Regions from separate parts of the Anoxybacillus sp. LAT27 genome, predicted to be linked through region 3. Evidence: riboswitches for the same ligand, from Rfam matches in the RefSeq annotation. Region 3 holds a riboswitch; each other region holds the start of a gene.
The links. A riboswitch is a leader RNA that binds a small molecule or an ion and turns the genes downstream of it on or off. The one in region 3 is predicted to bind S-adenosylmethionine.

Region 1 (10,190 bases), on a different contig from region 3:
CCCGTTCCGACTGCCGCAATCACCCCGCCGAATACTGCATTCAGTAAAATATCTTCAGAAAGTGAACGAACCGGGATAAGCTCAAGAAAGAGCGACATGACTACAACGCTTAAAAAGCTATAAAACGTAAAAGATTTCCCTACTTTCTTCCATCCTAAAATAGCGACCGGAATGTTGAATAAAAAAAGCAACAAACCTGTCGAAAGCGCATAAGGTGTGTAGTCGCCGACAACTTTCGAAATAAGCTGCGCCGCTCCAGCAAATCCACTCGTATATACGTTCGCTGGAATTAAAAATAAATTCATGCCGATGGCGTTTAATAATCCGCCAATGACGACGACAAACAGTTTTTTTACGTCCACAGAACATCCTCCTACAAAGCACTAAAATTGTTTTTTTTCCTTATAACCGCTACACTTAAAATAAGTATGTACATAGGGGTGATTGAAATGAATATTAAAATTATAGCGGATAGCGGGTGCGATTTGCCACTTTCTTTTATAAAAGAAAAACAAATTGCTTTTTTACCGTTAGCTGTTCATATAAACGGTCACGACTACGACGACCAACTAACGATTCAACCAAAGCAAGTGTACGACGCGATGCGTAACGGAGATGTACCGAAAACGTCGCAAGCAAAACCAGCGCAAATGGAAGAGCTATTTACGACGCTCGCCAAAGAAAACATTCCTGCCATTTATATCGCCTTTTCCTCTGCTTTATCCGGTACATATCAAACAGCGGTCATGATAAAAAACGATGTGCTTGAACGATATCCTGACGCGAAGTTAACGGTTATCGACTCGAAATGCGCATCGCTCGGTCTTGGGCTTGTCGTGAAAAAAGCCGTTGAGCTTGCAGAAAGCGGTATCGCATACGAAGATGTCGTGACGACCATTGAAACGTATTGTCGCCATATGGAACATATTTTTACCGTTGATGACCTACAATATTTAGCGCGCGGCGGTCGCGTCAGCAAAACAGCAGCATTTGTCGGCGGGGTACTAAACATTAAACCACTTCTTCATGTCGAAGATGGGAAGTTGATTCCGATTGAAAAAGTGCGCGGGCGGAAGAAAGTACTAAAGCGCATGGTTGAGATCATGCGAGAGCGCGGAGCAGACGTGCAAAACCAGCTCATCGGTATTAGCCATGGCGACGATGAGCAAACGGCGCTCGAACTAAAAGCGATGATTGAAGAAACGTTCGGCTGCAAACAATTTTTCATTTCTGAAATCGGCGGCGCCATCGGTGCACATTCCGGCCCAGGTACAATTGCCCTCTTTTTCTTGAATAAACAGCTTGCGCAATGACTACACTACCCCTTAAAGGGGGCGAACATATGACGAGCGATAACGACAAAAAAGCAAAAGACAATAACGCGAAACGACACGAGAAAAATATGGAACGCGAAAAAAACCGCCAAGCTGGCAAACGCGCCTATTCAAAAGAAACGAACCATTTGTAAAAAAGATGCTCGCGCGGAGCATCTTTTTTACTTCATTTGAAACTTTGCCATCATTTTTTGCAAGTCGTCTGTTAGTTGGCGCAACGTCGTTACTTTTTCGCTCATTTTTTTGAACGCTTCTAATTGCTCAACCATCGACGCAGCAATTTCTTCGCTACCTGCTGCGGACTGTTCGACAACGGCACTAATGCTTTCGACATTTTGCAAGACGTTTTTACCAAGCTCTTTCGATTCGTCCATACCGATCACAAGCGCTTGCATGTCTGTTGTAATATGTTGTACTTTACTTTCAATTTGTGCAAACGCATCGGTTGTCGTCTCAATCGCTTTCGTTTGCGCTTCCGCAATATTTACCCCACGGCGAACCGCCTCGGTCACATTCGTTAATCCCGATTGAATGAGCTGCACCATCTCAAAAATTTGATTTGTCGCTTTCGACGATTCTTCTGCAAGTTTGCGCACTTCTTCAGCGACGACGGCAAACCCTTTGCCTGCTTCTCCTGCTCGCGCCGCTTCAATCGCTGCATTTAACGCCAATAAGTTCGTTTGTGTCGCAATATCAGATACCGCTTTCGCCATATCTTCAATTTTGCTTGCATACGCCGCAAACTGTTCCGTCGATTGTTCGATTGAGGCGGTCGCCTTGGCATTTTCATCAATAAATGTTTTTTGTTCTGCTAACGCTGCTTGACCGTGCACAATCGCTTCTACCGCTTCGTCACTATAACGCGCCGCTTGTTCCGTACGCGCAACGTTTTGTTGTACAGTTCCTTCCATGCGTTCAATGAGCTGTACTGCACTTTGCAAGTCTTCCGAAATGCTTTGCGCCCCAGCGGATAATTCATTCGTCGAGACAGCGACTTGATTGTTAATTTCTGTTAACATTTTTGTTTCTTCATCAATTTCTTTCGCAAACGTCTCGACTTGCTTACTTACTGTATCGACCGACTGAAGCAAACCGTTCAGTTGATCAGCCATCGTTGTAAACGCTGCATTTAAATCAGCAAGCTCATCTTTCCCGTTATATTTCACAGGCTCGATGCGCAAATTGCCGCTTGCGATTTGCTTCGCGTTTTCAGCAATTTTTTTGAGCGGCGTCGTAATTTTTTGTGTTAAACGGAATCCGCTAAATCCAGCAAACAATAACACGATGACGATCGCAACGAGCGAAATGGTAATAACACCTGAAATTTGTTTTTGTAACGTTTGTTGCATATACGTATAATATTCAGCGACATATGTGTTCACAACGTATACGTCGTTTAACACCCCTTCCGCACGCATCGACTGACGGCGAATTTCCGCTACATTTCGCGCATCAAGTGCCGCTGTTGCTTCCGCATCAAGCGCCGCAAATTTTTTATTCGCCTGTTCAAGTGCAGAACGGAAATACGGTTGAGTTAATCCTTTATTTAACGCTTGAAGTAGCTTTTCCGATTCCGCTAAATGAACAAGCACTTCTTGTTTATTTCCTTCTGTCGGGCTATACGCATAGTTGCTTAAACTTTGCTTCGTCGCTTTCAATTCTGCTTGTAAATGTTGCGCCTTCATCATGAGTGGCACAAAATCTTGGTTTGACGATTGAATCGAAAGCATATTCATAATAATAAACACAATAATGGCGCCCGCAATAACTGGCGTAGCTAATGAATGAAATAACAATCGCTGTTTAATGGACATCGTACCCCTCCTTTATTTTGCGATGCCGTTCGTCGCTTTTTCTTTCCATTTTTCAAGCGTTGCTTGTTGTTCTGGAGTGAATGTCACAACGCGAATCGGTGCTAAATCAACACCGTTTTCTTTTAAGCCGAGTTCGACCGTCCCTTTAGGCACTTCTCTCTTTTCGACATATTGTTGAATGACCGTATATAGCGCCACATCGACATTTTTTAACATCGATGTCACAACCGCTTTTTCCGCATAAAAATATTGGTCGCTGTCGACACCGATCGCATATTTTTTATTCATCTCCGCTTCGCGCAATACGCCAACACCTGTAAACCCTGCTGCTGCGTACAACACGTCGGCACCGTTTCCGATCATTTGTTTCGCGATTTGTGCCCCAAGTTTATCATCACCGAAATTGCCGGCATACACTTCTTGCACGCTTGCTTCTGGCTTCACCGCTTTTACCCCTTGAATAAAGCCGTTTGCAAATTTGCGAATTAATGGCACATCCGCTCCGCCAACAAAGCCAACGTTGTTCGTTTTCGTCAACATGCCAGCGACGACGCCCGCTAAAAAGCTTCCTTCATCTTCTTTAAACGTAATCGAAGTGATGTTTGGCAAATCAGACACCGCATCAATTAATATAAATTGCTGTTTCGGATATTTTTTCGCGACTTTTTCTAAATCTTGTTGCACCATAAACCCAAGTCCGATGACGAGATCGTTTCCAGCTTCAACAAGTTCCGTTAGCCCTTTTTCATACGTTCCCGTTTCTTTTAACTCGCGATAGTCAAAAAAGACGCCAAGTTCATCACGCGCTTTCATCAATCCTTTAAACGCCGAATCGCTAAACGATTGATCACCGAGTCCGACGTCCGACAACATAATGCCCACTTTTATTCGCTCTTTCGGTTGAAAGGAACTCGTTTGTGAACACCCCGCGGCAACGAGTAAAACGATTGCCACGATGAGTGAAAATACTTTTTTCATAAAATTTCCTCATCTCCTTACTATTCAATTAAATCTCACTTCATTTATTATATCGACATCGTTCGACGTTTTGTTTACTTTTTATATATAAAAATTTTGTAAAGTTGTTCGTATGACAACAATCGACTATAATGGAAGCACAACGAATTTATAATTGAGGTGATCGTCATGTCGAAAGAAAGTTCGTTTGATATCGTGTCAAAAGTCGATTTGTCGGAAGTCACAAACGCCGTCAACATCGCGTTAAAAGAAATTCAAAACCGCTACGACTTTAAAGGGAGCAAAAGCGACATTTCGCTTGAAAAAGATGAGCTTATTCTCATTTCTGACGATGAATTTAAGCTTGAACAACTGAAAGATGTGCTCATCGGCAAACTTATTAAACGTGGCGTCCCTACAAAAAACATTCAATACGGAAAAGTGGAAGCTGCGTCTGGCGGAACGGTGCGCCAGCGTGCGAAACTCGTTCAAGGCATCGACAAAGACAACGCGAAAAAAATTAACACAATCATTAAAAATACAGGGTTAAAAGTAAAAAGTCAAATTCAAGAAGACCAAATTCGCGTCAGCGGCAAAAGTAAAGACGATTTGCAAAAAGTAATCGCCGCGATTCGCGAAGCAGATTTACCGATCGACGTCCAATTCGTCAACTACCGTTAAGAAGGCGCGCTGCCTTCTTTTTCTTTTCTAATTAAAAATAGTTGAATATTTCTAAAAAATCAGTTACATTTATGAGTAACTTCATACAACATCTTATCGAGAGAAGGGGAGGGACTGGCCCGATGAACCTTCAGCAACCTGACGATCGTCAAGGTGCTAAGTCCAGCAAGCGATTCGCTTGGAAGATAAGAAGGAGCGCGTCACGTCTTCTTCTTATGAGGAAGACTTTTTTACTTTAAACGGAGAAATGGAGGAATGGACGTGGGATTGTTAAATGACTTAAAAGAACGCATCGTCATCGCGGACGGAGCGATGGGCACGTTATTATATGCACACGGCATCGATCGTTGTTTTGAAGAATTAAACGTCACAAAACCTGAAGAAATCGTTCATATTCATGAAGCGTATATTGATGCAGGTGCTGAAATCATTCAAACGAACACATACGGCGCGAACTACGTCAAACTGGCGCGTTACGGGCTACAAGATGACGTAAAAAAAATAAACGAAGCAGCGGTCAGTCTTGCGAAACAAGCCGCAAAAGGACGCGCCTACGTGCTCGGTACGATCGGAGGATTGCGCAGCACAAACAAAAGTGCGATTTCCCTTGAAGAAGTGAAACGAACGTTTCGTGAACAGCTGTACGTCTTGTTAAACGAAAATGTTGATGGGCTTTTACTTGAAACGTATTACGATTTTGAAGAATTGCAAACTGTTCTGTCCATCGCTCGCCAAGAAACGACGTTGCCGATCATCGCCCACGTCACATTGCACGACATTGGCGTCTTACAACATGGCATGCCGCTTGCCGAGGCGCTGTATCAACTCGAACAGCTTGGCGCCGATGTCGTCGGCTTAAACTGCCATCTCGGTCCGTACCATATGTTACGCTCGCTTGAAGAAGTGCCGATTCCATCGCGCGCCTTTTTATCTGTATACCCAAACGCAAGCTTGCCGCAATATCGCGACGGGCGATTCGTTTACGAAACGAGCGAACAATATTTTGAAGAAACCGCTCGGGCGTTTCGCGATCAAGGGGTGCGCCTCATCGGCGGCTGTTGCGGCACAACGCCAAAACATATTGCCGCCATCGCTCGCGCCCTTTCTGACCGCACACCTGTATATGAAAAGGAAGTCAAACAGCGGCATACAATCACCGTTCAAGAAGCGGAACAAACATCTGCACCTTCCCTAGCTGACATCGCGCGCATGCGTCGGTCAATTATCGTCGAGCTTGACCCGCCGAAAAAACTCGGCTTAACGAAATTTTTAGAAGGCGCAAAAGCGTTAAAAGAAGCACATATTGATGCGCTAACGCTCGCCGACAACTCGCTGGCGACACCACGCATTAGCAATGTCGCTGTCGGAACGATCGTCAAACAACAACTGAACATGCGCCCGCTCATTCACATTACATGCCGCGATCGCAACTTAATCGGCCTACAGTCGCATTTAATGGGGCTTCATACGCTCGGCATGACCGATGTGCTTGCTTTAACCGGCGATCCATCGAAAGTCGGCGACTTTCCGGGGGCAACGTCCGTATACGATTTATCGTCATTTGACCTTATTTCGTTAATTCGGCAATTTAACGAAGGGCTTTCGTATTCGGGCAAACCGCTCGGACAAAAAACGAACTTTTCGATCGCCGCTGCCTTTAACCCGAACGTGCGCCATTTAGATAAAGCGGTGAAACGGCTCGAGAAAAAAATTGAATGTGGTGCCCATTATTTTTTAACACAACCGCTTTATAGCGAAAAACAAATTGAAGACGTCTATGAAGCGACAAAGCATTTATCAACACCGATTTACATCGGCATTATGCCTTTGACAAGCGCGCGCAACGCCGACTTTTTACACCATGAAGTGCCGGGCATTACATTGTCTGATGACATTCGCGCTCGCATGGCCGCTTGTGCCAACGACCCGATTCAAGCAACAAAAGAAGGATTGGCAATCGCCAAATCGCTTATCGACGCAGCATTCGATTTATTCCAAGGCATTTATTTAATTACACCGTTTTTACGCTACGACATGACAGTCGAACTCGTTCGCTACATTCATGAAAAAGAACGGCTCGCAAAAGAAAGGACGGTTTACTATGGCTAGTTTATTTGCACAGCTTGAGAAAAAAATTTTAATTATTGACGGCGCGATGGGGACGATGATTCAAGCGGCCAATTTAACGGCGGACGATTTTGGCGGGGAAGCGTACGAAGGATGTAACGAATATTTAACGCTCACCGCCCCTCATGTCATCTCACATATTCACGAAGCATATTTCGCCGCAGGGGCGGACATCGTTGAAACAAATACGTTTGGCGCGACCCGCATCGTCTTAGACGAATACAACCTCGGGCATTTAGCGCTTGAATTAAATATTGAAGCAGCGAAACTCGCCAAACGAGCGGCTGAAAAATATACAACGAGCGATCACCCTCGCTTCGTTGCCGGTTCGATGGGTCCGACGACAAAAACGCTATCTGTCACAGGCGGAGCGACATTTGCCGAACTCATTTCTTCCTATGAAGAACAAGCGCGCGGTTTATTGCTTGGCGGCGTCGATTTGTTGTTGTTAGAAACGTGCCAAGATACGTTAAACGTGAAAGCTGCGTTTCTCGGCATTACGAAAGCGTTTCAAGCGGTTGGAAAACAAGTACCGCTTATGATTTCTGGAACGATCGAACCGATGGGAACGACGCTTGCCGGGCAAACGATCGAATCGTTTTTTATTTCCGTTCAACATATGAAACCTTTTGCTATCGGCTTAAACTGCGCCACAGGGCCGGAATTTATGACCGATCATTTACGATCGCTCGCTTCATTAGCGAACACCGCCGTCAGCTGCTATCCGAACGCCGGTCTTCCTGACGAAGAAGGACATTATCACGAAACGCCCGAGATGCTGGCGAAAAAAATTCGCCAATTTGCCGAGAAAGGATGGCTAAATATCGTCGGCGGCTGTTGCGGCACGACACCACAACATATTCAAGCGATCGCCGAAGCCGTTCGCGACATCCCGCCCCGCTCGATTCCGAAACAGTTTGCGATGCATGCTGTGTCAGGCATTGATGCGCTCATTTACGATGAAACGATGCGTCCGCTTTTTGTTGGGGAACGAACGAACGTCATCGGTTCGCGCAAGTTTAAACGGCTCATTGCGGAAGGAAAATATGAAGAAGCGGCAGAAATTGCTCGCGCTCAAGTCAAAAACGGGGCGCACGTCATCGACATTTGTTTAGCCGACCCTGACCGCGATGAAAAAGAAGATATGGAGCAATTTATTCAACAAGTCGTGAAAAAAGTAAAAGTGCCGCTTGTCATCGACTCGACCGATGAAGACGTCATCGCTTGCGCCTTGTCGTATTCGCAAGGAAAAGCGATTATTAACTCGATTAACTTAGAAGACGGCGAAGAACGATTTGAAAAAATTGTTCCGCTTCTTCATCAATACGGAGCAGCGGTCGTCGTCGGCACGATTGACGAACAAGGCATGGCGATCGAAGCGAAACGAAAACTTGATATCGCCCTTCGTTCATACGATTTACTCGTCAACAAATACGGTGTCTCACCGCACGACATCATTTTCGATCCGCTCGTTTTTCCGATCGGCACAGGAGATGAACAATATATTGGTGCAGCGAAAGAAACCATTGAAGGCATTCGCCTCATTAAACAACATTTGCCGAACTGTTTAACGATGCTCGGCATTAGCAACGTCTCATTCGGTTTGCCACCTGTCGGACGCGAAGTGTTAAACTCCGTCTTTTTATACCATTGCACACAAGCTGGTCTCGACTATGCGATCGTCAATACCGAAAAATTAGAGCGATTCGCTTCCATTCCTGAAGAAGAAGTACGTTTAGCCGAGGCGTTGTTATTTGACACAAACGATGAAACGTTAAACGCTTTTATTCAATTTTATCGCGATAAAACGAAGCAACCGAAACAAACAAACGTTCATATGACGTTAGAAGAACGGCTCGCCGCATATGTCGTTGAAGGAACGAAAGACGGGCTCATTGAAGATTTAACGCTCGCATTACAAACGTACAGCCCGCTTGACATTATTAACGGTCCGCTTATGAACGGAATGGACGAAGTCGGTCGTTTATTTAACGACAACCAACTCATCGTCGCCGAAGTGTTGCAAAGTGCGGAAGTGATGAAAGCCGCGGTCGCCTTTTTAGAGCCGTATATGGAGAAAAACGAAACGAGCGTGAAAGGAAAAGTGCTGCTTGCAACCGTCAAAGGAGATGTACATGACATCGGCAAAAATTTAGTCGACATTATTTTAAGCAATAACGGGTTTCATGTCGTTGACTTAGGCATTAAAGTGACACCACAACAACTCATCGAAGCGGTGCGACACGAACAGCCCGATATGATTGGCTTATCAGGACTGCTTGTTAAATCCGCACAACAAATGGTGCTTACCGCCCAAGACTTAAAACAAGCCGGCATTTCGTTACCGATTTTAGTTGGCGGAGCGGCTCTGTCACGCAAATTTACCGATACGAAAATTGCCCCTGAATATGACGGTATCGTTTTGTACGCCAAAGATGCGATGGAAGGACTGACGCTAGCCAATCGCATCGTTCAACAAGATATCGTCTATGAGAAAAAAGAAAAAGTGGAACATGTAACAAAACAGCAAAACGCTGTCGCCGTCATGACAAAGTCCAATGTGAAGCAAGCACCTATTTACGTTCCGACCGATACAGAAAGGCATATATTACAACACATTCCGCTTTCACATATCGAACCGTACGTCAATTGGCAAATGCTTCTTGGTCACCATCTTGGCTTAAAAGGAAACGTCAAACAACTGTTGGCGGAAGGAAATGAAAAAGCGATCATGTTAAAAGAGCTCATCGATGAATTACTTGCCGAGGCAAAACGAACGAACTCGCTTGCGCCAAAAGCGGTATATCAGTTTTTCCCGGCAACAAGCGACGGCGATACGGTGATCATTTACGACCCACGCGATCAACAAACGGTCATTGAGACGTTTACGTTTCCAAGACAAACGAAAGCACCGTATTTATGTTTAGCAGACTATCTTTCTAGCGAACAAATCGACTACGTCGGGCTATTTGCCGTTACCGCTGGCGCAGGCGTGCGCGATTTAGCACAACGGTTCAAAGAAGAAGGGCAGTTTTTGAAAAGCCACGCCATTCAAGCGTTAGCGCTTGAACTAGCGGAAGGATTGGCGGAACGCGTGCATCAAATTATGCGCGACCGCTGGGGCTTTCCAGATTCGCCCGATTTTACGATGGAGCAACGGTTTGCGGCAAAATACCAAGGACAACGTTTTTCTTTCGGCTACCCTGCTTGTCCAAATCTCGAAGACCAAGAAAAACTGTTCCGCCTATTACGTCCAGAAGAAATTGGCATTCATTTA
Region 2 (10,190 bases), on a different contig from region 3:
GCTTTGCTACCGCCTGTTGCATCGCGCTTACAATGTGCGCTGGTGTCGGCTGATCTGGATTTCCTTGTCCGAGATTAATGACATCATACCCTTCGGCAATGACTGCGTTCACTTTTTGCACGAGCGAAGCAAAAAATTGCTTCGGAAGTTGCTGTAACAAGTTCGATTGCGGAAATGTTTTCATTTTTCACACCTACTTCACAAAAAGGTTGAAATTCTAGTCAAGAATCATATATCGTAAAAATCAAAATGTAAAGAAAATTTTTTTGAGGTGAATGAGATGAATATCGCTTGCGTACAAATGGACATTGCGTTTGGAGCACCGGAAAAAAATAAACAAACAGTCGTGCGCTACATGGAACAAATCGCGAAAGAAGCCGATGTCGTCGTTTTACCTGAACTATGGACGACAGGTTACGATTTAACGAGACTTGCTCATATTGCCGATGAAAACGGCGAACAAACGAAAGCGTTTCTTTCCGAACTTGCCCGCACGTATCATGTGCATATCGTCGGTGGATCGGTCGCGAAAAAAGTGGCGGACAACATAACGAATACGATGTATATCGTCCATCGAAACGGCGATGTCGTTTGTGAATATAGCAAACTTCATTTGTTTAAATTGATGGATGAGCATGTATATTTACAAGCGGGAGAAACGACCGGGCTATGTTCGCTCGATGAAACGACGTGTGCGGGGGTCATTTGTTATGACATTCGCTTTCCAGAATGGATTCGCGCGCATACGCTAAACGGTGCGGAAGTGTTATTTGTCGTTGCGGAATGGCCCCTTTCGCGCCTTCATCATTGGCGCACGTTATTAATGGCGCGAGCGATCGAAAATCAATGTTACGTCGTCGCGTGCAACCGTGCAGGATCAGACCCGAACAACACGTTTGCTGGGCATTCGATGATTATCGATCCGTGGGGAAATATTCTTGCAGAAGGAAGCGAACAAGAAACGGTCATCAAGGCAACGATCGACATAAGCGAAGTACAACGCGTACGCGCCCGCATCCCGATTTTTGCTGATCGTCGCCCAGACGTGTATAAAATTTTTGAAAAAAAAGATTGACAAACAAGCGAGAAGCGATGTATGATTCAAATCAAGCGAATTCACGAAACGTTTTCACTATTCAAAACATTCAAATATTCAAATAAAGATAAACACTCTTATCAAGAGCAGGTGGAGGGACGAGCCCGATGAAACCCGGCAACCGGCGATGACGCACGGTGCTAATTCTTGCAGCAGTAGGCTGAGAGATAAGAGGTGCGAAGCAAACTTCAAACCTCTTTCGTTCAGCGAAAGAGGTTTTTTATTTATGTCAAGGAGGGAATTCATATGTACGAACCGTTAACAGAACAAAAAGCGGTCGCGCTCGCGATTCGTTTAGGGCTATTCCAAGAAGATGCCCTTCTTTCTAGTCAAGAAATTGGTGATGGCAACTTAAATCTCGTCTTTCGCATCGTCAACGAACGCACAAACGACAGCATCATTATCAAACAAGCGCTACCGTATGCGAAAGTCGTCGGAGAAAGCTGGCCGCTCACATTAAAACGAGCGACAATTGAAAGCCAAGCGTTGCGCACATTCGCAAGCTACGCCTCTCAGTATGTACCAAAAGTGTATTATTCCGATGAGACTTTAGCGATTACGGTGATGGAAGATTTATCCCATTTACAAATTGCACGTCGTGGACTTATCGAAGGAAAAACATTTCCGAAGCTTTCTGAACATATCGGCGAGTTTGTCGCGAAAACGGCGTTTTATACGTCTGATTTTGGCATGAATCAACAACAAAAAAAGAAGCTCGCCCAACAGTTTACAAATCCTGAACTTTGTAAAATTACGGAAGATCTCATCTTTACCGACCCGTTTTTTGATCACGACACGAACAACTTTGAAGCAGAACTGCGCGCCGATGTCGAACAGCTTTGGCAAGATGATGAACTCAAGCGCGAAGTAGCGAAATTGAAACGGCTCTTTTTAACAAAAGCAGACGTGTTGCTTCATGGCGACTTACATACCGGAAGCATATTCGCAAGTGACGATGACACGAAAGTAATTGATCCAGAATTTGCATTTTACGGTCCGATCGGCTTTGATTTAGGGAATTTTTTTGCCAATTTACTATTAAACGCCCTCTCTCGCCATGAAAGCGAATGCGAGCCGCTCTTTACACATATTGAAAAAACGTGGGACGTGTTTGTTCGCACATTTACAACATGTTGGCAAGAAAGCAACGAACCGTATGCGCGCGTTTCTTTCGTGCTCGACGACATCATGAACGATGCGCTCGTCGAAGCGATCGGATTTGCTGGTTGCGAAGTCATTCGCCGCACGATCGGCTTAGCGCACGTAGCCGATTTGGAGGAATTGCCGCTTGAACGGCGGCTCGAAGCGAAACGCCATGCCCTTCGTCTCGGACGCGAGCTGATCGTCCATCGACACAATCTTCGTGTCGATGATTTCAAACGTCTCGTTGAACAAACCGCACATGTAAACAGCTAGGAGGAAAATGATGAAAGCAGTACAATGGCATGATACGCATATTACGATTTTAAACCAACAAGCGTTGCCTCATAAGACTGAATATTTAGAATTAAAAAATATAAAAGACGTATGGGACGCGATCGTCACGTTAAAAGTGCGCGGGGCACCAGCGATCGGCATGACCGCCGCTTACGGATTAGCACTTGCAGCCAAATTATATGAAACCGATGATTTAGCGACATTTCATACTAAACTAAAGCGCGATCGCGACTATTTAGCAAGCTCGCGTCCGACTGCCGTCAATTTATTTTGGGCGCTTGATCGGCTGATGAAAAGCGTCGCCAACGCCACATCTGTCAACGAAGCAAAAACGACGCTTATTCATGAAGCAATTTGCATTCAAATTGAAGATGAAGACGTCTGCCGCCGCATCGGTGAATATGCCCTTTCTTTGTTTCAAGACGGCGACCGCATCATGACAATTTGCAATGCGGGGGCGATTGCAACGGCACGCTACGGCACGGCGCTCGCCCCGTTTCATTTAGCGAAAGAAAAAGGAATCATCCTTCATGCGTACGCTTGTGAAACACGCCCGGTCTTGCAAGGCGCAAGGCTGACCGCTTGGGAACTTTCGCAAGCTGGCGTCGATGTGACCCTCATTACAGACAATATGGCGGCGCAAACGATGAAAGCAAAGCGCATTTCTGCCGTCATCGTCGGGGCAGACCGCATTGCCGCCAACGGCGATACAGCGAACAAAATCGGCACGCTCGGCTTAGCTATTTTGGCGAACGCGTTCAACATTCCGTTTTATGTCGCCGCCCCGCTTTCAACAATCGACTTACAGACGAAAACAGGCGACGACATTCCGATTGAAGAACGGGCGAAAGAAGAAGTGACCCATATCGCTGGTGTAAACATCGCGCCGGATGTGAACGTGTACAATCCTGCATTTGACGTTACGCCGCATGAACTCATTACCGGCATCATTACAGAAAAAGGTATCGTGTCCGGCGACTACAAAACGAAGCTACCGACATTATTTGAGGAGGTTTTCGCATGAAAAAACTATCGATACTCATCGTGCTTATATTTGCCCTTTTAACAGGATGCACGAACGAACAAGACGCCGTCTCAAAACCGGCAGAGCAGGCGAAAGAAGAAACGAAACAAACGAATGAAACAACAGGAGCGGACATTCCAACCGCATTAAACAAACCGATTAAAATTGCCGCCATTATGCAAATGTCGATCGGCACATTTTCATCGCAATATATCGCTGGGGTAAAAGAACAAGTCGCGAAATTCGGAGGCGACGTGCAAATTTATAACGCCGATAACGATTTAACGAAAATGGCATCGTACGTCGAAACAGCAATTAGCAAAAACGTCGATGCGATTTTATTAGACCACGGACGCGCCGATGCGTTAAAAGCACCGGTTGAAAAAGCGCTCGCCAAAGGCATTCACGTCGTCGCATTCGATAACGATTTAAACATCCCAGGTGTCACCGTCATTGACCAAGACGATTACAGCTTAGCATGGAAAACGTTAAAAACGTTAGCGGAAGATTTAAACGGTGAAGGCGAAATCGTCACGATTTGGGTCGGCGGCTTTACGCCGATGGAACGCCGCCACGTCATATATGAAGCGTTTCAAAAACGATATCCGAACATAAAAGAAGTCGCCAAATTCGGCACGGCAAGCGCCAATACTGCATTAGATACACAAACACAAATGGAAGCCATTTTGAAAAAATATCCGAATAAAGGCGACATCGACGCCGTCTTTGCGACGTGGGATGAGTTCGCTAAAGGAGCGACGCGCGCCATTCAACAAGCAGGTCGAACAGAAATTAAAGTATACAGCATCGACTTAAGCGATGAAGATTTACAACTCATTCAACAACCGAATAGCCCATGGGTCGCAACAACGGCAACTGACCCAGCGGAAGTCGGACGCGTGCAAGTGCGCTTTGCGTATCAAAAAATTGCCGGCGAACAAACGCCAAATATTTATTCACTTGAACCGCATTTAGTGAAACGTTCTGATTTACCAGATGAGCAAGTGTCGATGGGCGAACTGCACAACTACATTACAAGCTGGGGCCAATCGAATGTTGCGGTTTCGCCGTGGATGAAGACGCTTGAAGAAAAGGTGAAAAAACAATGAGCGGTTTACGCATGAAACAAATCGTTCATTCATTTGGTGATGTGACCGTATTAAACGGCGTGAACTTCCATATCCAACCGGGCGAAGTTCACGCCCTTTTAGGTATGAATGGCGCAGGAAAAAGCACGTTAATGAACATTTTAGCTGGCGTGTTGCAACCGACTAGCGGAACGATTGAAATCGATGGACAGCCACATACATTTTTTTCGCCGAAAGATGCGAAACGAGCCGGCATCGGACATGTCGTTCAAGAAGTGGATGCGGCGTTATTCCCTGCTTTATCTGTATATGAAAATATTCTCGCTGAACAAATGGTCGAACAAAAACGTATGTTCTTTTCCAAAACGAAACAGCGCGCAACTGTTTTACAATTGCTTGAACGCGTCGGCTTAGCCCATTTGTCGCTTGATACACCGGTGCAGACGTGCACGCTTCATGAAAAACAGCTTATTTTACTTGCGCGCGTCCTTTCTTCTTCCGCTCGCTACATTATTTTAGATGAACCAACCGCTTCATTAAGCGAAGAAGAAACGAAACGATTGTTTGCGATGATGGAACAATTGAAAGCACAAGGGGTGTCGTTTATTTACATCTCGCATAAATTGCACGAAGTAAAACGCATATGCGACCGCATGACGATTTTACGAGACGGTACCATCGTTTACGAAGGCGATGTATCGCTAACGACAGAAGACATCGTGCGCCATATGGTCGGACGCCAAAAAGAAACGAACGAGCAACGAGCGCGCACCGTCCGCGACGAAACGATATTTGAAGTGAAACAATTGTATATCCCGAAAACGAACACGACCGTCGATCTTGCTGTTCGGCGTGGTGAAATTGTCGGTATCGCCGGCCTCGTTGGTGCAGGAAAAACAGAACTTGCCGAAAGTATGATCGCTCACGTAAAAACGACAGGCGAACGCATATTGCATGGAAAAAAGCAAACGTGGAACTCGCCAAAAGATGCAATTGAAGCAGGCGTTTGTTTCATTCCTGAAGAACGGCGAAAACAAGGGCTTTTTATGAACGAAACGATCGAAAAAAACTTGACCATACGCCTATTGTCAAACATCGCCCCATGGCAATGGATTGACAAACGACGTGAACGCACGATCGCTACAAACCTTATTTCATCGTTACATATTCGCCCATCTTCGCCGACTGCGCTTGTGAAACATTTAAGCGGCGGCAATCAACAAAAAGTCGTCATCGGGAAATGGTTACAAACAAATGGCGACGTCTTTCTTTTTGACGAGCCGACAAAAGGCATTGACGTGCATGCGAAAGAAGAAGTGTTTGCCATCATTCGCGCGCTTGCTGAAAAAGGAAAAGCGATCATTTATTTAACGAGCGAATGTCAAGAATTGCTTCATATCGCCGATACGATTTACATCATGGTCGACGGGCGGTTCATAAAAAAAATGGACGCGCACGAGGCGACGTATGAACAGCTCGTCTACGACATGACAGGGGGTGGAACAAGTTGAAGTTTTTATACAAGTACGGAACGATACTCGCTATCGTAATCGTCATCGCTTTTTTTAGCTTCTCGCTCGATTCGTTTTTCACATACGCCAACTTTAGCGACATTTTGCGCTCTATTTCCATTGTGACGCTTGTTGCGATCGGCATTACGTTTTCGTTAATTGTCGACGGGTTTGATTTATCGGTCGGCTCCACCGTCAGCTTAGCAACGATCGCCAGCGCCTCCGCGCTCGTTTTACATCGTCAAGAACTTTTCGTAGCCCTTACCGTTCCGCTTCTTCTCGGAGCGCTCGTTGGGCTGCTCAATGCGTTTCTCATTATTCGCCTTCGTTTGCCTGACTTGTTGGCGACGTTAGCGGTCATGTACATCATTAACGGCGTGCAGCTCACGTATACGAAAGGTTTTTCCATTTATAACGATATGCCACTTCCCGAAGGTGGCGTGGCACCTGGAAAATTTATTCCATCGTTTTTATTTATCGGACAAGGAGAGCTGTTTGGCGTCCCGTTTTCTGTGTTGCTTATGCTTTTGCTCGTCGTTTGTGCGCATCTTTTTTTAACATATACAAAAACAGGCCGCTTATTTTATATGACAGGCGAAAATCGTGAAGCCGCTCATCTCACCGGCATTCCTGTCAACCGCTATCGTACATATGCGTATATGATTAGCGGATTGTTTGCCGCTTTAGGTGGTATTGTGCTCGCTTCCCGCATTGGTACAGGGCAAGTATCTGCGGGCGCATCGCTACTCATGGACAGCGTCGCCGCTGCCTTTATCGGTTTTTCCGTGTTTGGTGCCGGCAAACCGAATGTGATCGGTACGTTACTTGGCTCGATTTTTATTGGCGTGTTGTTAAACGGGCTGACGATGATGAACGTCCCGTACTATGCACAAGATATTATAAAAGGAGCGCTACTCATTTTCGCACTTGCGTTGTCCCATATCGTAAAAAAATAACCCACCTTATGCGAGGTGGGTTTCAAACGTCCGTTCTTTTTCGACTTTTTCCATCAGCTTATCAATGAGACGAATCACTTCTATCGATGCTTGTTCTAGTTCGATTAACTGCGCTTCGGCACCTTTTAGATCGCCTTTAGCGTACGCTTCCGCCGCTTTTTTTGCCGCAACGTGTACCCGTTCGTGGGGAGCATTTAATTTTTCGTATGCCGGCGTGCCTTGCAATTGTTTTTTCGTTTGTTCATCAAAGTACCATTTGCCTAGTCGACATTGATAGTGCGAAGCGACATCTTCTGGACGAACGGTTTCATAGCCAACGATCATATCGGTTCATCGCATGTCATTAACAATTGGTAAAGTAATATAAAACGTTGTACCAACCCCGACTTCGCTTTCGACGTCAATGCGCCCTTGATGTTCTTCAATAATTTTATAGCTGACCATTAAGCCAAGTCCCGTTCCGCGCTCTTTCGTCGTATAAAACGGTTCGCCTAATTTTTTGATTTTATCTTTCGGAATGCCGCTTCCTTCATCGCGGACAGCAATGCGTACCCCCTCTGCAACGTGCGATACGGAAACGGTAATCGTTCCGCCTTTTGACATCACTTCAATCGCATTTTTTAATATGTTAATAAACACTTGTTTTAGTTGTTTCGAATCGCAATAAATTGGCGGAACCGGCTCATATGTGGCTTCAATTTGAATGTTATGCATCGTCGCTTGTACACTTAACAAATCGACCGTCTCTTGCATAATTTTTGCGACATCGCCTCGCTCGTAATGAACGGCTTGCGGTTTTGCTAATACTAGAAATTCAGTAATAATGGACTCAATCCGTTTTAATTCTGACATAATGACGTGAAAATACATATTATATTGTTCACAATCATTGCCGATGCTTCCTTGTAAAAGCTGAATAAATCCTTTTAGCGCTGTCATCGGATTGCGAATTTCGTGCGCAATGCCTGCCGCCAGTTGACCGACGACGCTTAACGTATCTGATTTGCGAAGTTGTTCTTCCATTTCTTTTTTCTCGGTAATGTCGCGCACCATCATCAAACCGACACGTTCAATAATGTTCGGTTTAAACGATAATTCAACGATTTTTTTCTTTCCTTCGCCATCTGTAATTGTAAATTGTTCTTCTTCCTCTCCGTTGTTCAACCACATTTGAAATTTATGCAAATCGTTGCTTCCGATAAATGTATGCAACCTTTTTTCCATCAACTGTTCTTTGGAAAGCGCGAAAATACGGCATGCTACCGGATTGGCATCAAAAATACGCTGTTCGTTATCCATTAACACAATGCCGTCCATCGCATGATTAAATACGTTGCGAAATTTTTGTTCTTGTTCACGCAACTGTTTCTCCATTTTTCTCCGTTCACTTACGTTGCGGAAAATCGTTAAATGGTAACCGTTAATAACCCCTTTTTTCGAAGTAAATTCAAGTTGTTTTTTCTCCCCGTTTGGCATATGAAACGTTAATTCATCACGAATTTCTCCATCGCGGAAAAATTGCCGTAATACGTGACGTACTTTTTCATCTTTTGCATCAATAAACTGCATTAAGTTCGCATGAACAAGGTCATGAAGCGGCAATTCAAACGTTCGGCTTGCCGCTGGATTGGCGCGCAAAATGTTTCCGAAATCATCGCAAATTAAAATCGCCTCATGAGCGTGTTCAAAAATAGCACGAAATCGCTCTTCGCTTCGTTGCAAATTCATCTCCATGCTTCGTTTTTCCGTCACGTTGCGCATAATCGCCATAAAAAAGCCGCTATGTACGTTCGCTGTTAACGTCAGTTCAAACAGCTTTTGCATGCCGTCCCCTAAAATAAACGGAAGTTCGCTCGATACCGTTCCCGTTCGTTTTAATGTGAGCAACAGTTGTTCAAATAAATCGTAATATTCAATTGGAATAAATGTTTGAATCGATAATTTGAATAGTTCTTCTTTCGATACATTGACGCTCGCACAAAAGGAAGGATTCGCATCAATAAAGCGTCCTTGTTCATCAAAAATGACGATGCCGTCGCCTGCGCGATTAAACAAATCTTTAAATAACGTTTCGTTAATCGTCCGTTCACGCTCAAGCACTTTTTTTGAGGTAATATCGCGGATCATATATAAGTTAAACGGTTGATGGTCATGGCGGCGCATAAATAGTTGCACATGTTTGATTTCGCCATCGGCTAAACGAATGATGAGTTCATCGTCGTATGCCCCTAATTTATGCAACATTTGTTTTTGAAAATGGAAAATATGTTCTGGCACAAGGTAGGCGTATTCGTAAAAATTTTTGTACAACAGCTGTTCTTTTGACGCACGAAACAAACGGCACGCCGCTTCATTGACGTCTATGAACGTCCCGTCATCTTTTACTAAAACGATCGCATCTGTCACTTGTTGTAAAATAAAATCATACAAACTTATTCGCCGATCGATCGCCTCTTTTTCTTGTATCGAAAGCTGAACGAACTTTGATTCTTCCATCATGTTTTGCAAACTCAAACGCATTCCCTCCTCAATCGCTCCCTCTCCATAGTTATGATGTATATTCGCCATCTGTTTTTTTATTCCTTCTTGAATATTCCGAAAATTTTACTAATCTGATTGGAATTAAAAAAAAAGCAGCGCATCGGCTGCTTAACGATCGGTAATGACGATATATGTTGCTTTCACCGGCCCATGCACGCCGACGACTAAGTTCATTTCAATATCTGCGGAGTTGCTCGGACCTGTAATAAAATTGATGCATGACGGAACATGCTTCTCCCGAATGATGCGCGCCGCTTGCGTCATTCGCGGAACGATTGTACTTTTCGGAATAAGCGCCACATACGTCGTCGGTAAAAAGCTAATCGTTCTCCCTTGATCGCGGTTGTTTAATAACACGACCGTTCCCGATTCCGCTAGCGTCATGTCGCTCCATGTCATGCCGATATTAGCTCGTTCTGCCGCTTCAATATTGTCACGTCCACGTGTAGCGTCCCATACGTACACATCTTCTCTCTGTAAAAAGGAGGAGAGCCCAAACTGTTCGTAGCGCTCATCGTTTGCGACAACGATCGGTCC
Region 3 (10,190 bases):
GGGCTTTTCTTCTGAACGGACATGGCATTGCTTTGTGGAGGGAAACTTGTTCACCAACCGACAGTTTATCGAACGGTTTCGGTACAATCGACGGTGTCGAGCGTTGTTCTTCGTGATCAAATGGATTCGCTGAACTCGCTAAACGTGGAAAACGCCATGCCTATGCAGTCGTAGACAGTATGTCGATCGAGTTGTTCCATAATGCAAGAATGCATCACGTCCAACAATTCTAAGAAGGTATCGCTGACATCGGGTATTGTGAGTTGAAACAGAAGTGGTACTACGGATTTAAGCTTTATCTTCAAGTGACCGATCAATGATTGCCAATGGGATATGAGGTGGCGGAAGCGTTTTGTCATGATCGAGTCGCCGCTGAAATAGCCATGACACAAGTTCCCCATCTCTACAATTTGGGTGACGAGGGATTTTTGGTTATTATTTACAAATAAAGATATATAAAGAATATCAAATTACCTTCTGGACTCCATCTCGCAGAAAACAGAAGCATTACTCATCGTCACCATGGGAGGGATGGATCAAAGATAAACGAAAAGTGATTGAGACGGTGTTCTCTGTCCTTGCCGATCAGTATCGGATTACAAACATTTGTGCCAACCCCATTTCAGGATTTGAAGTGGCACTTGATGGCGTTTGTTGGTCTATTCACTTGTCACACTCGGACTAATTGAGCGCTAGCACTCAACTAGCACCACGGGTATAGTAACTATTTAAGGAGGTCAATAAGATGGCTTGGAGCAAAAAATTTTTGTTGGCAGTAGCTGGACTAGGTTGTGCGTTGGCCTTTACTTTTAACATAGTTGAAATTGGGAATGCTGCTTCTAATGGGGATAAAGAAGTGGAACAAACTTTTGATAAATCGAATCTAATAGAGCAGTATAAAAATATTGAGAAAACAGAATTGGGTGTAGAAAAATACAAGAAACTTATTACCGAAAAAAATAATGAAATTAAGAACAAAAAAGTTGAGGATATTAATACCACTATCACATTTTCTCGGCCATTAGAATTTAAGGAATTAAAGGAATTTGTAAAGAAACACAAAGTTAATCCTCAACAATTTGTAGCACGTGCTGTAAAAGGTGACGAGCGTATAACACTTGCCTTTAAACCACACGTGGAGGAGAAACATGTTAGTATGGTGAAAAAACAACTTAAAGAGGAATACAATGCGGAGTTTGTTGGTTTTATTGATATGTACGGTTTTGTGAGTCATGAAGATTTAACAGCAATTGAAAATGATCAAGTTACTTTCCTTGCTGATACAACAGGAGATAAATATTTCTTGAAACACGAAAAAGACAATGGTTTTGCCCATGCACTTTCTTGGTTATTAGAAGATGTTAAGAAGAAAAAAGAGGAAAACAATAAATAATTAAAAAATCTTAAAGGGAGTAGATATCTACTTCCCTTAAGTTTTTCATTAGGAGTGAAATCATGTTCAATCCAGAACTTTATTTTTATTACATTTTGTTAATTATTCTTTTAATTTCTACTTATTTATTCTATAGAAGAACAAAAAATTTATCTAAAACACTCCTTATGACAATTACTGCACTTTTTTTCGTATCCATAGTTTGCAGTATTAGTTTAGCACTTAATTATTATCAATCACTGAAACCGAATACAGAAGGTATTGGAATTTCAAATGTGATCGCATATTGGCTACTAGGGGAGGATGCTTGGGCACCAGTATGGACTATTCAGTTATTCAAAAAGGCTTACTCTATTTCCTTATGGATTACACTTATTTTATTTGTTTTCCTCATAATTCTTTTATTCATGAAAAGGAAAAAAAGTGAATGAAATACATGAACTAAAATGTTATATACCAAAAATTTCTATATAAAGTAACATAAAGAATAATATAAAAAACACCTGTGAGCGACTTTTTTAAGGAAATTAAAGGAGATTATGGGTTAGGATTACACACCCTTCAAGTTTAGTGTTAAGCGTCGTTGTGTCCATACGCAATGTTTGTGATCATGAGCTGCAGAAAAAGAATACCCACATGTTTTAGGCATGCCAAATAACCCTCTTGGAGAGGGTTATTTGGCGTTTTTAGTGTGCTCGGCATGGGTGCAATCTCTAGGGTGAAAGTCCCGAACTGCGAAGGCAGAAGTAGCAGTTAGTTTAACGCAAGGGTGTCCGTGGTGACGCGGAATCTGAAGGAAGCGGGCGGCAAACTTCCGGTCTGAGGAACACGAACTTCATATAAGGCTAGAACTTCATATAAGGCTAGAACTTCATATAAGGCTAGAACTTCATATAAGGCTAGGTATCATTGGGTGAGTTTGCTAAACAAAACAAAGCCCTTTCTGCCGAAGGTGATACAGAGTAAATGAAGCAGATAGATGGAAGGAAAGATTGCACTCTTACCCGAGGAGGTCTGATGGATACGTGAAGTACGCTTCATAACCTACTTCGTGATAAGTAGCTGAACCATCAGAAGTCAGCAGAGGTCGTCGTACGAATCGGTCTAGAACGATTCGGAAGAACCGAACAATCAAGAGAAAATAGCCCTTGGCTTCAGTCCGTCATGATGAACCCAGAAAACGAAGTGCCTCCCAAGAGAAAGGAAACGGTGAATCCCGTGGGGGATCTCTTGGAGGGTGGAGTGACGACTGGCATAAGAAGATCAGCTATTTACGGAAGGAAGAAGAACGATGCTCTTAAATCAAAAAAATTTCTTGCGTCACTGATCTTGATTGAACCGCCGTATACGGAACCGTACGTACGGTGGTGTGAGAGGACGGAGGTTAATCACCTCCTCCTACTCGATTGCGATCGGTCCGCCGAGCTGTTCAATGCGTGGATCAACGTTTGTGAATTTTTTAAAGTTTTCCCGGAACTTCGCCGCGAGCTCTTTTGCTTTTTGTTCATATGCTTCCTGATCTGCCCATGTGCTTTTCGGTTGTAACACTTCATCAGGCACACCGGGAACGTGAAGCGGGATATGAAGACCGAAAATAGGATCTTGAACAGTTTCTACGTTGTTTAATTCTCCTTCTAACGCCGCTTTTACCATCGCGCGTGTATACGATAGCTTCATTCGTTCACCAACGCCGTATCCACCACCAGTCCAACCGGTGTTTACTAAAAACACTTGAACACCGTGGGCGTCAATTTTTTGACCAAGCATGTCTGCGTAACGCGTTGCAGGAAGCGGTAAAAACGGTGAACCGAAGCATGTAGAAAATGTTGCTTCCGGCGCTGTCACTCCGCGTTCTGTGCCCGCTAACTTGCTCGTATAGCCGCTTAAGAAATGGTACATTGCTTGTTCTTTCGTTAATTTACTAATTGGCGGCAATACGCCGAACGCATCTGCTGTTAAAAAGACGATTGTATGCGGATGGCCAGCAACGCTCGGCTGCACGATATTATCCATCGCTTCGAGCGGATATGCTGCGCGCGTATTTTCAGTTAATGTTGCATCGTCATAGTTTGGTATGCGCGTGTCTGGGTCAACGATGACGTTTTCTAATACAGAGCCGAAGCGAATCGCATCAAAAATTTGTGGCTCTTTTTCACGTGATAAGTTAATGCATTTGGCATAACATCCGCCTTCAATATTAAAGACACCGTTGTTTGACCAACCGTGCTCGTCATCGCCAATTAACCGACGGTTTGGATCAGCAGAAAGCGTTGTTTTCCCTGTGCCTGATAAACCGAAAAAGAGCGCGACATCGCCTTCTTGACCGACGTTTGCTGAGCAGTGCATCGGGAAGATTCCTTGCTCTGGCAATAAAAAGTTCATGACAGAGAAAATCGATTTTTTCATTTCCCCTGCATATTCTGTTCCACCAATTAGTACAGTGCGGCGCTCGAATGAGATGATAATAAACGTTTCTGAACGCGTGCCATCAATAGATGGATCAGCTTTAAATGTTGGTGCAGAAATGACTGTAAATTGTGGTTCATGTGTTTGTAATTCTTCCGCTGTTGGACGAATGAACAATTGATGAGCAAATAAGTTATGCCAAGCAAATTCGTTGACCACTTGAATCGGCAAACGATAAGCTGGATCTGCGCCTGCAAAGCCATTAAATACAAATAGTTCTTCTTTTGTCATTAAATAATCGATCACTTTGTTGTAAAGCTTATCAAATACCTCTTCAGAAATAGGTTGATTGACAGTTCCCCAATCAATTTTATGTTTCACAGACGGTTCTTCGACAATATATTTATCCTTTGGAGAACGGCCTGTATATTTCCCAGTTGTTGCACAAATTGCTCCTGATGAAGTTAGGATGCCTTCTTTCCGAGTTAGTACTTTTTCTACTAGTCGTGGTACAGATAAGTTATGAAAAACCCCATCCCTTTGTAAGAGTGTTGATAATTTGTTTGTCAGTTCAATGGAATTCATTGGACAAAACCTACCTTTGTTTGATTTATCTTTATGTAAAAAGTATAACACATTTTAATAAATAGTCCATACTAATTCGTGTATTTTTCTTCAGTTTAATTTCAAAATAATCCATATAGAAAAACGTTGACTCGTTTCGTACGGATGTGGTATGATGCTGAAATGAACGGATACTCTTATCCCGAGTTGGTGGAGGGAGACAGGCCCGATGAAACCCAGCAACCGTCACATACGTGAAAAGGTGCTAACCTGTGGCAAGGGAACGCCCTTGAACGATAAGAGTGAAAGGCGCAGACAAATGCAAAAACCTTTCCTCTGAGGGAAAGGTTTTTTTCACGATAGACCATAATAAGAGGGATGAGTACCGTATCATTTGTCATTATACTGAGGAGGAATGTTTGAATGCCTAAACGTCGTCTGTTTACATCTGAATCTGTAACGGAAGGGCATCCGGATAAAATTTGTGACCAAATTTCCGATGCGATTTTAGATGCGATTTTAGCAAATGATCCAAATGCGCGTGTTGCGTGCGAAACGAGTGTAACAACAGGACTTGTTTTAGTGAGCGGAGAAATTACAACATCTACATATGTAGATATTCCGAAAATTGTCCGTGAAACGATTCGTGGAATTGGCTATACGCGTGCAAAATACGGTTTTGACGCAGATACGTGCGCCGTATTAACATCCATTGATGAACAATCTCCAGATATTGCGATGGGTGTTGACAAAGCGTTAGAAGCTCGTGAAGGACAAATGACAGATGAAGAAATCGAGGCGATCGGTGCAGGAGACCAAGGATTAATGTTTGGCTTCGCGTGCAACGAAACGAAAGAGCTTATGCCGCTTCCAATTTCACTTGCCCATAAGCTTGCGCGCCGTTTAGCAGAAGTGCGTAAAGAGGACATTTTACCATACTTACGCCCGGACGGAAAAACGCAAGTGACAGTGGAGTATGATGAAAACGGCAAACCTGTACGCATTGATACGATCGTTGTTTCCACACAACATCATCCAGAAATTACGCAAGATCAAATTGTGCGCAACATTAAAGAACATGTTATTCAACCTGTCGTTCCAGCGGAGTTGATCGATGAAAATACAAAATATTTCATTAACCCAACAGGTCGTTTCGTCATCGGTGGTCCACAAGGTGACGCAGGGTTAACAGGACGCAAAATTATCGTTGACACTTACGGTGGTTATGCTCGTCACGGCGGTGGGGCTTTCTCAGGAAAAGACCCAACGAAAGTAGACCGCTCGGCAGCATATGCGGCTCGTTACGTAGCGAAAAACATTGTCGCAGCAGGCCTTGCAGATAAATGTGAAGTGCAATTAGCATATGCGATCGGTGTGGCACAACCTGTATCGATCTCAATCGACACGTTCGGCACAGGCAAAGTGTCTGAAGATGTATTAATTGAAGTGGTGCGCAACAACTTTGATCTTCGCCCAGCAGGCATTATTAAAATGCTTGACCTTCGCCGTCCAATTTACAAACAAACAGCTGCTTACGGCCACTTTGGTCGCACAGATATTGATCTCCCTTGGGAGCGTACAGATAAAGCAGAAGCGTTAAAACAACAAGCATTAGAGTTAGCGAAGTAAGGAAAAGAGGAGAGTTACAAGATGTAGCTCTCCTTTCCTATTTTTTAAGTAAGAACAGAAAATGAAGCAATACCAAATAACGTACCGAGCATACAACCAGCAAGTACATCAGAAGGATAATGAAGCCCTAAATAAATGCGCGAAATAGCAACGCTACATGCGATCGGCAAGAGCCAGATTGTTAATGACGGGGCGTATAGTAAAAATGGGACGATGACAGAAAATATTGCAGTCGTATGTCCTGATGGAAATGAATGGTCAGTTAATGGGTTTTTTGTTACTTTCGTTTTATGCAGTGAAATATACGGTCGTTTGCGAGGATATATTTTTTTCATCATTGCGACAGGAATATGGCTGAGTGCTAAGGCGATCGCACTTGCGATAGCAGTATCGCGCCATTCATCCCGCAATAGCCAAATGGCTAGCATAACCGATGTAATTGAAAATGTAGCCCCTCCAACGTGTGTAATTGAACGAAAATAGGTGTTTAGCCATTTTTGATCAAAATAACGATTAATGCTGTAAAACAACTTGCACTCCCAATCGTACCATTTTCGTAACATAAGCAAATCCCCCTGATTTTATGATAAAATACATATGTGAAGTCAATAATAAAACAATGTAAAAATACCACGCTTATTTGTCGCGTGGTTTGTTTACTTGAAGTGATTTATAATATTGTCCTTTTTCGACATATTCGCGACGAATGCGTGCCATTTCACGCTCATCTTCTTCAGTTAATTCACGAATCACTTTCGCAGGACGACCGAATGCAAGTGTGCGTGGCGGGATTTTTTTTCCTTGTGGAACGAGGCTGCCAGCGCCGATAAACGCACCTTCACCAATTTCGGCACCGTCTAAGATGATCGAACCCATGCCGATGAGTGCGCCTCTTTTGATGATCGCACTATGCAAAATGACTTGATGTCCGACGGTGACATCATCTTCAATGATCAGTGGATTGTTTGGGCTTTGGTGAAGGACAGAGTTGTCTTGGATGTTTACACGGTTGCCGATGATCGTTGGTGCGACATCTCCACGAATGACAGTGTTAAACCAAACACTCGTTTCCTCTCCAATTGTTACATCACCTGTAATAGTGACGTAATCGGCGATGAAAGCAGAACGTGCGATGTTTGGTGTATGTTCTTTATATGGATAAATCATTTCACTCGTCCCTTTCGTTTCGTTTTGTTATATTTAGTGTACAAATTTTTCGGCTATTCGTAAACATAAAGGAGGGGTGTATATGTGGAAATGGGAAGGAGAAAATGCAAAAGGAACGATCGTGATCGTTCACGGTGCGGCTGAGCATCATGGACGATATAAATGGCTTATTGAAATGTTTCGCATGCACGGTTTTCATGTTGTTGCAGGAGATTTACCAGGGCAAGGAACGACATCACGCAGTCGAAGAGGACATATTGATTCCTTTGACGAATATATCGAAGCGGTTGCCAGTTGGGTGCATGAAGCAAGCGTGTATGAACAGCCTGTTTTTTTACTCGGTCACAGCATGGGGGGGCTCGTCGTCATTCGTACATTGCAAGAAAAGCGTCTTCCTGTGCGCGGTGTCATTTTATCTTCTCCATGTTTAGGGCTCGTTCACTATCCGTCCAAAGCACTTGAAATCGCTTCGCACATTTTAAATGTCATTCATCCGAAAAAGCGTTTTCCATCAGGGTTAACGGTGGAGATGGCGACTCGAAATGAAGAAGTGCGTGAGATGGATAAAAACGATTCATTATACGTGACGAAAGTGTCTGTTCGCTGGTATCGTGAGCTAGTCAAAGCCATTCGGATTGCTCATGATAAAATTGCGGACTTACCAGACGTTCCGATGCTTGTCATGCAGGCGGGAGATGATAAAATTGTCGATAAAAGTGCAGTGAAATCATGGTTTGATCAGTTGACGGTAAGTGAAAAAGTGTATAAAGAATGGCCAAAACTATATCACGAGATTTTTAACGAACTTGAACGTGAACAAGTATTTTTATATGCCCATACGTTTTTAACTTTGCAGCTGCAAAGGGGTGAACTCATTGAACGTTCCAACAAATCCGTTTAGTCTAATGCGAGCTGTCTATCATCGCGTTTTTCCGCTTGTTCACCGGGAACTAGCCGTTTGGAAAAAAAGAGCAGAAGCTATTCCAGATGAAGAATTGCGCAAACAGGCGTTAGCGAGTATCGCAACAAAAACGTTTCATTGCGAAGGGGGCGCGATTTTAGCTTTACTGGCGGGAAAAGAAATGGAGCGATGCATTCGTTTTATCGTTGCTTATCAAACGATTAGCGATTACCTCGATAATTTATGCGATCGCAGTACGTCGCTTGATCCGACTGACTTTCGTGCGTTGCACGATTCAATGATCCATGCGTTAACTATTGGAGCAAAAAAAGAGGCATATTATCGTTATCGTGCCGAACAAGATGACGATGGCTATTTGCATGCTCTTGTCGATACGTGCCAAGAAATGTTGGGAGGAGTTCAACATTATGAAGTGATCGCTCCATTTTTACATGAACTTGCATCATATTATTGTGACTTACAAGTACATAAACATGTAAAAAAAGAAGAGCGCATTCCGCGCTTGAAGCAATGGTTCGCTAAACATGAAGCATCGTTGCCGAAAATGGAGTGGTACGAATTTTCCGCTTGTTCTGGTTCAACGCTCGGTATTTTTTGTCTAGTTGCTTACGCCTGCAACGATGCGTTCGATCAGCTTCTTGCACAACGTGTGCGCAACAGCTATTTTCCATACGTACAAGGGCTGCACATTTTGCTTGATTATTTCATTGATCAAGAGGAAGACCGACAAGGTGGAGATTTAAATTTTTGCTTTTATTATCCGAATGAGGAGACGCTATTTGCTCGTTTACGTCATTTCATTGAAGAGGCAGATCGCCATATTGCACAATTGCCACATCGTGAATTTCATCGCTTTATTCATCGTGGCTTGCTCGGATTATATTTATCAGATGAAAAAGTGCATGAGCAAGAAACCATTCGTAAGCTAGCGAAACAATTGTTGCGTTCTGGCGGCATGACATCCCACTTCTTTTACTGGAATGGCCGAATGTATCGAAAATGGCAAAGATGGATGTATGCGTAAGAAAACGGATGTATCATGGAAGCTTGTTTGTTCATTTAGAAGACATATTTCACTAACAAAACAAAAGTAGCGATAGGGAGAACCGATCGCTACTTTTTTACCTCTTCTCAATCGCAACAATAAACGGTGGATGATTGATTTGATTTATAAATTCGTATCGTACGACGTGTGCACGTTGTTGATCGATTGTTGAAACGTATTGCAAAAGGGCATCACGTTCGATTGCTCCTTCGGGATGACCGTGGTAAATGACGAGAACGATGATTCCTTCAGGGGCCATGATCTCAAGCAATTGTTCAATCGCAGCAATCGTTGAGTTTGGCTTTGTGACAATTTGTTTATCTCCCCCGGGCAAATAACCGAGATTAAACATCGCTCCGGTAATGCGTCCTTTATATTCGGAAGGGATATGTGCATGAAGTTCCGCGTGGCTTGCTTGCACGAGCGTGACACGTGTTTCCATATGATGTTCGTGCAATCGTTTTGTCGTATTTTCAATCGCTTGCGCTTGAATGTCGAACCCGAACACATGTCCAGACTGGCCAACACGTTCCGCTAAATAAAGCGTATCGTGGCCGTTACCAACCGTTGCATCGACGACGATATCGCCCTCTTTGACTGCTAAGTCGATAAGCGAGCGCGCAAACGGCAAAATGCGCATCAGTTTCATCATCTTTCTTCCTTTCGCACATATTTTTTCCCTTGATAACTATTGCGTCGCTCCAATTCAGCATCGATGGCATTTAACACTTCCCACTTATTGACGCTCCACATCGGACCGATCATTAAATCGATAGGGCCGTCCCCTGTAATCCGATGAACAATCATTTCTGGCGGTAATACTTCTAACTGATCACAAACGAGTTGAACATACTCATCGAACGTTAAAAAGCGAAGCATTCCTTTTTCATATTGTTTCACCATCGGCGTTCCTTTTAACAAATGAAGCAAATGGATTTTAATCCCTTGCACATCTAAATGAGCGACCGTCTTTGCTGTTTCCATCATCATGTCATACGTTTCAAGCGGTAATCCGTTAATAATATGGGCACAAACACGAATGCCATGTTTACGTAGCTTTTGTA

Region 1: another riboswitch for S-adenosylmethionine. It lies ahead of LD028_RS04805 (bifunctional homocysteine S-methyltransferase/methylenetetrahydrofolate reductase); the one in region 3 lies ahead of metK (methionine adenosyltransferase).
Region 2: another riboswitch for S-adenosylmethionine. It lies ahead of mtnK (S-methyl-5-thioribose kinase); the one in region 3 lies ahead of metK (methionine adenosyltransferase).

What each region holds. Positions count from the first base shown of each region.
Region 1 covers NZ_JAIWYK010000064.1:63,102-73,291, reverse strand. Annotated here, with positions in the region: gene LD028_RS04835 (YitT family protein) at 1-362, opposite strand, end outside; gene LD028_RS04830 (DegV family protein) at 450-1,313, shown strand; gene LD028_RS04825 (DUF3941 domain-containing protein) at 1,343-1,468, shown strand; gene LD028_RS04820 (methyl-accepting chemotaxis protein) at 1,496-3,148, opposite strand; gene LD028_RS04815 (BMP family lipoprotein) at 3,161-4,126, opposite strand; gene LD028_RS04810 (YajQ family cyclic di-GMP-binding protein) at 4,295-4,786, shown strand; SAM riboswitch class I at 4,877-4,978, shown strand; gene LD028_RS04805 (bifunctional homocysteine S-methyltransferase/methylenetetrahydrofolate reductase) at 5,048-6,895, shown strand; gene metH (methionine synthase) at 6,888-10,190, shown strand, end outside.
Region 2 covers NZ_JAIWYK010000434.1:52,247-62,436, reverse strand. Annotated here, with positions in the region: gene LD028_RS13385 (pyridoxal phosphate-dependent aminotransferase) at 1-184, opposite strand, end outside; gene LD028_RS13380 (carbon-nitrogen family hydrolase) at 281-1,075, shown strand; SAM riboswitch class I at 1,171-1,270, shown strand; gene mtnK (S-methyl-5-thioribose kinase) at 1,343-2,512, shown strand; gene mtnA (S-methyl-5-thioribose-1-phosphate isomerase) at 2,520-3,557, shown strand; gene LD028_RS13365 (sugar ABC transporter substrate-binding protein) at 3,554-4,666, shown strand; gene LD028_RS13360 (sugar ABC transporter ATP-binding protein) at 4,663-6,156, shown strand; gene LD028_RS13355 (ABC transporter permease) at 6,153-7,112, shown strand; gene LD028_RS13350 (CZB domain-containing protein) at 7,119-7,436, opposite strand; gene LD028_RS13345 (PAS domain-containing sensor histidine kinase) at 7,443-9,632, opposite strand; gene LD028_RS13340 (LutC/YkgG family protein) at 9,762-10,190, opposite strand, start outside.
Region 3 covers NZ_JAIWYK010000445.1:395,983-406,172, reverse strand. Annotated here, with positions in the region: partial or broken gene LD028_RS17535 (IS982 family transposase) at 1-696, shown strand, start outside; gene LD028_RS17530 (hypothetical protein) at 746-1,393, shown strand; gene LD028_RS17525 (hypothetical protein) at 1,456-1,824, shown strand; gene pckA (phosphoenolpyruvate carboxykinase (ATP)) at 2,792-4,384, opposite strand; SAM riboswitch class I at 4,558-4,666, shown strand; gene metK (methionine adenosyltransferase) at 4,787-5,992, shown strand; gene LD028_RS17510 (phosphatase PAP2 family protein) at 6,037-6,555, opposite strand; gene LD028_RS17505 (gamma carbonic anhydrase) at 6,629-7,159, opposite strand; gene LD028_RS17500 (alpha/beta hydrolase) at 7,242-8,060, shown strand; gene LD028_RS17495 (tetraprenyl-beta-curcumene synthase family protein) at 8,035-9,105, shown strand; gene mnmM (tRNA 5-(aminomethyl)-2-thiouridylate-methyltransferase MnmM) at 9,203-9,775, opposite strand; gene mnmL (tRNA modification radical SAM protein MnmL/YtqA) at 9,775-10,190, opposite strand, start outside.